DNA from 2 places in the Pseudomonas oryzae genome. Region 2 is predicted to be linked to the other one. Evidence: predicted binding sites of a transcription regulator. Region 2 holds the regulator's gene; the other holds the start of a gene.
What was found. The regulator LexA, encoded in region 2, represses DNA repair genes until DNA is damaged. The targets are predictions, from matches to a motif close to CTGTNTNNNNANACAG.
Positions count from the first base shown of each region.

Region 1: the regulator LexA is predicted to act here: its motif matches at 1,602-1,617, upstream of recN (DNA repair protein RecN).

Region 1 is NZ_LT629751.1:4,323,286-4,325,683, forward strand. It holds gene recN (DNA repair protein RecN) at 1-1,579, opposite strand, end outside; gene grpE (nucleotide exchange factor GrpE) at 1,745-2,284, shown strand.
Region 2 is NZ_LT629751.1:2,126,458-2,128,855, forward strand. It holds gene BLT78_RS09445 (L,D-transpeptidase) at 1-197, opposite strand, end outside; gene BLT78_RS09450 (TetR/AcrR family transcriptional regulator) at 231-932, opposite strand; gene lexA (transcriptional repressor LexA) at 1,107-1,721, shown strand; gene BLT78_RS09460 (hypothetical protein) at 1,800-2,039, opposite strand; gene BLT78_RS09465 (DUF6586 family protein) at 2,151-2,398, opposite strand, start outside.

The DNA of each region.
Region 1 (2,398 bases), 2.2 Mb from region 2:
GCTGGCTGGGGCCGAGTTCGGCGACCGCCGTGCGCGTCTCGCTGCTGCCGCGCTGCTTGTGCACGAACAGGTGCTGGTGACCATGTGCGGCTACCTGCGGCAGGTGGGTGACGGTGAGTACCTGGCCGCGCTCGCCGAGGCGACGCAGTAGTTGGCCGACCACCTCGGCGGTGGGGCCGCCGATGCCGACGTCGACCTCGTCGAACACCAGGGTGGGGATGCGCGAGGTCTGCGCGGTGATCACCTGGATGGCCAGGCTGATGCGCGACAGTTCGCCGCCGGAGGCGACCTTGGCCAGGCCCTTGAGCGGCTGGCCGGGGTTGGCGCTGACCTGGAACTCCACCTGCTCCTGGCCGTGGGCCTGCGGCTCCTCGCTGCCGCCCGGCTGCAGGGCGATGGCGAAGCGCCCGCCGGGCATGCCCAGGCGCTGCATCTCCGCTTCCACCGCGGCAGCCAGCTGGCCGGCCGCCGCGCGTCGGCGCGCGCTCAGTTCGCCGGCCCTGGCCTGGTAGTGGCGGGCGTAGGCGTCCAGTTCCTCGCCGAGCCGCTCGATGGCTTCGTCGCCGGCATGCAGGCCATCCAGTTCGGCCCGCAGGCGCTGCTGCAGTTCGCCCAGTTCGCCCGGCTGCACGCGGTGCTTGCGCGCCAGACTGTAGATGCTGTCCAGGCGCTCCTCGATCTGCTGCAGGCGTTGCGGGTCGGCCTCGAAGTGGTCGACGAAGCGGTTGAGGCTGCTGACCGCCTCCTCGACCTGGATCTGCGCGCTGGCCAGCAGGTTGATCGCTTCTTCCAGCGCGGCCGGCTGGCCGTGCCCGCCGCTCAGGCGTTGCAGGCTGCTGCCCAGGGCGCTGAGCACGTTGCCGTCGTCGCTCTCGCTGCACAGGTCGAGCACCTGGCGGCAGGCGCCGAGCAGGGCGCCGGCGTTGCTCAGGGTCTTGTGCTCGAGCTCCAGCTCTTCCAGTTCGCCATTGCCGAGGGCGAGGTTGTCCAGCTCCTCGAGCTGGTAGCTGAGCAGTTGCTGGCGCGCGCGCTGCTCCTCGCCGCTGCCGGCCAGGCGCTGCAGTTCGCTGCGCGTCTGCCGCCAGCGCTGCGCCGCCAGTTGCACCTGGCGCGCCAGCTCGTCGGCGCCGGCATAGGCGTCGAGCAGGCGGCGGTGGGTGTCGGGCTTGAGCAGCGACTGGTGCTCGTGCTGGCTGTGGATGTCGATCAGCCGCTCGCCGAGCAGCTTGAGGTCGCCCAGCGGGCAGGGCGTGCCGTTGATGTAGGCGCGCGAGCGGCCCTCGCGGGTGATCACCCGGCGCAGGATGCACGGTCCGTCGCCGTCGAGGTCGCGCTCGGCCAGCCAGGCGTGTGCCTCGGGGATGTCGGCGAGGTCGAAGCTGGCGAGGATGTCCGCCTTGTCGGCGCCGGGGCGCACCACCTCGCTGTCGGCGCGATCGCCGAGGGCGAGGCCCAGGGCGTCGAGCATGATCGACTTGCCGGCGCCGGTTTCGCCGGTGATGACGCTCATGCCGGCGCGCAGCTCCAGATCGAGCTGTTCGACGATGGCGTAGTTGCGGATCGACAGATGCACGAGCATGGCCGGGCCCTCGCGATGGGTTCTGTGTATTTGTACAGTGCTTGGTTATTTATACAGTAGCCAACTTTGTCGCGGCAATCCCCCTTGAAGCGGACGCGCGCGCCCCCATATAGGCGGACTGAATCGCGGGCCATGCGCCCGAGCGTTGTTTTCAAGGAGACATCCATGGCTGACGAACACAAGCTTGATCCGCAGGGCCCCGAGGCCGAGGTGCAGGACGCGGCGGCAACCGCCGGCGACGATCTGGCGCAGCGCGTGCAGGCGCTCGAGGAGCAGCTGGCCGAGGCCCGCGACCAGTCCCTGCGTGCCGTGGCCGAACTGCAGAACGTGCGTCGCCGTGCCGAACAGGATGTGGAGAAGGCGCACAAGTTCGCCCTGGAGAAGTTCGCCAGCGACCTGCTGCTGGTGGTCGACAGTCTGGAACGCGGCCTGGAGCTGTCCGATCCGGCCAACGAGGCCATCCGTCCGATGCGCGAAGGCATGGAACTGACCCTCAAGGCCTTCCACGACACCCTCAAGCGCTACCAGGTCGAAGCCATCGATCCGCACGGCGAGCCGTTCAACCCGGAGCATCACCAGGCCATGGCCATGGAGGCCAACGGCAGCGTCGAGCCGGGCAGCGTGCTCAAGGTGTTCCAGAAGGGCTACCTGCTCAATGGTCGTCTGCTGCGCCCCGCCATGGTGGTGGTCAGCAAGGCCGAGTGAATCAATCGCCGGGAATGCCCTTGAAAGCCGTCGGGGCATCCCCATCTGTAGTGCCAAGCATCGAGTCATCCGGGCGGCCGCGCGAGGCCGCCGGAATCCAAGTTTCGGGAGAGT
Region 2 (2,398 bases):
GGCAGGCCGGCGCCGATCCTGGCACGCACCTGGTGGCGCCCCCGCGGCGTGCAGCCCGACCCCTGACGCTCGCCGGGGCCGTTGCGCGCGGTGGAGACGGGCAGACGCAGACGCAACACCCCGGCGGCGAAGCCGTACAGGCACTGGTCGGCGATGGAGATGTGCAGCAGATCGAGCATGGGGGCGGTGTCAGACATGGGGCGCTAGCTTAGCCGATCGCGCGCCAGCGGTCATTCCAGACGGCTCGGGCTGCGCCCGTCGACCTCCGTGCGGGTAGCCATGCGCGGTGCCCCGGGCAATGCCGCGTCGGCACGCAGACCGGCCGCCATGAAGGGGACCAGCAGATGCAGCACCTGCTCGCTGGAGGTCTGCACCGCGAATTTGCTGTCGGCGATCCGCCCCAGCGGCTTGATGCCCGCCATGGTAAAGGCCGCGGCACCGAGCATGAAGTGCACGCGCCAGAACAGCTCCTCCGGCGGGATGGGTGGAGCCACCGCGTTCAACAGCTGCATGTAGCGACGAAACACCTTGCCGTACTTGTCATCCAGATACTGACGCACGTGGCCTTGCTCCTGGATCAGCGCGAGCCCCAGCAGGCGCATGAATACCGCGAGGTCATTGTCCAGGCGTGACTCGACGCTGCGCGCCTGTACGACCAGCAACTCGAGCAACTCCTCAAGACCGGGATCGTCCTCCCCCACCTGCTGGCGACGGGTCAACTCGGCGTCCAGAGCCTGACAGAAGGGCGTGAGAAACCGCGCGAAGACCTCGTGGATGAGCGCCTTCTTGGAGCCGAAGTGGTAGTTGACCGCGGCCAGGTTGACGCCAGCCTTGCCGGTGATCGAGCGCAGGGACGTCTCGGTGAAACCTCGCTCGGCGAACAGCTGCTCGGCTGCATCGAGAATCCGTTCGACCGTTTCCGACTGGGCCATGGTTACCCCGCTCTGAAAGCATTCATCGAATATATGAAATTCAACTTTCGTATCAAGCGAGTATGTACGCCCAGTGCGCCCCACGCCAGCGACACGGCCGACAGTAAAGAGGTTTGCCCGCCCTTCAACCCTGTATATACTTCCAGCAACTGGATAAAAAGACAGAGCCCGCCCATGCAGAAACTCACTCCCCGCCAAGGCGAGATCCTGGCCTTCATCAAGAACTGGCTGGAGCTGCACGGCTACCCGCCCACCCGCGCCGAGATCGCCCAGGAACTGGGGTTCCGCTCGCCCAACGCGGCCGAGGAGCATCTGCGCGCCCTGGCGCGCAAGGGTGCCATCGAGATGATCCCCGGCGCCTCGCGCGGCATCCGCATCCCCGACACCGAACCGAGCCTGGGAGAGAACGAGCTGCCGATCATCGGCCGGGTGGCCGCCGGCGCGCCCATCCTCGCCCAGCAACATATCGAGGACAGCTGCCGGATCAACCCGGAATTCTTCCACCCGCGCGCCGACTTCCTGCTGCGCGTGCGCGGCATGAGCATGAAGGATGTGGGGATTCTCGATGGCGACCTGCTCGCCGTGCATGCCTGCCGCGAGGCCAGCAACGGACAGATCGTGGTAGCCCGCATCGGTGAAGAAGTGACGGTGAAACGCTTCCAGCGCCGCGGCAAGCAGGTGCAGCTGCTGGCGGAGAACCCTGAGTTCGCGCCGATCGTGATCGACCTGGAGCACCCGGATCAGGAATTCGTCATCGAGGGATTGAGCGTCGGCGTGATCCGCCGTTGATCACCGGGGCTGCGGCCCCACCCCGTCCATTGCAGACGGGGCACGGGCAACACCCGTGCAGAGCAGGAGTCGCGCGGCTCAGTGCAGCACGCGCGGCTCCTCGCCGTATTCCATGTCGTAATCGCCGTCGGCCAGACTGCCGGCCATCTGCACACCCAGATTGAACATGGCCTTGGCCACCTCGATGTGCTGGCCCTGCAGGAAGGCCTTGGCATCCTCGGAAAATTCGAGCGTCACCAAGGCCTCCTCGTCATCGCCACGGCGCAGGACGATGCGGCCATCGGGTAATTCGACGATTTCCAGAAAGGATGTCGGCATGGCGTTGGGGACTCCGCGAAAAAGGCGGGCATTGTAGCAGCGACGCGCGTCACACCCTAGCACCAAGACGCCATCGGCTTACCATGCGTCGCCTGGCTGCCACCCCGCCCTTCACCACTCGCTCATGCCCTGGCGAAAACGCACGGCCAGGCGCTTGATCTGCTGCTGCCAGTCGAGCAGGGTCGCCAGCTCCAGCTCGGCCTCCTCTGCCACCGCGCCGACGTTCACCGCCGTGATCAACTCCAGGGCCGGATCGACCTTGGCCTTCTTCGCCTCCTGCGGCGGCTCGAACAGGCCGTGGTAGGCAGCCAGCAGGCGGCACAGCCAGCTCTGCCGATCCTGCGCCAGCTCGAACAGCT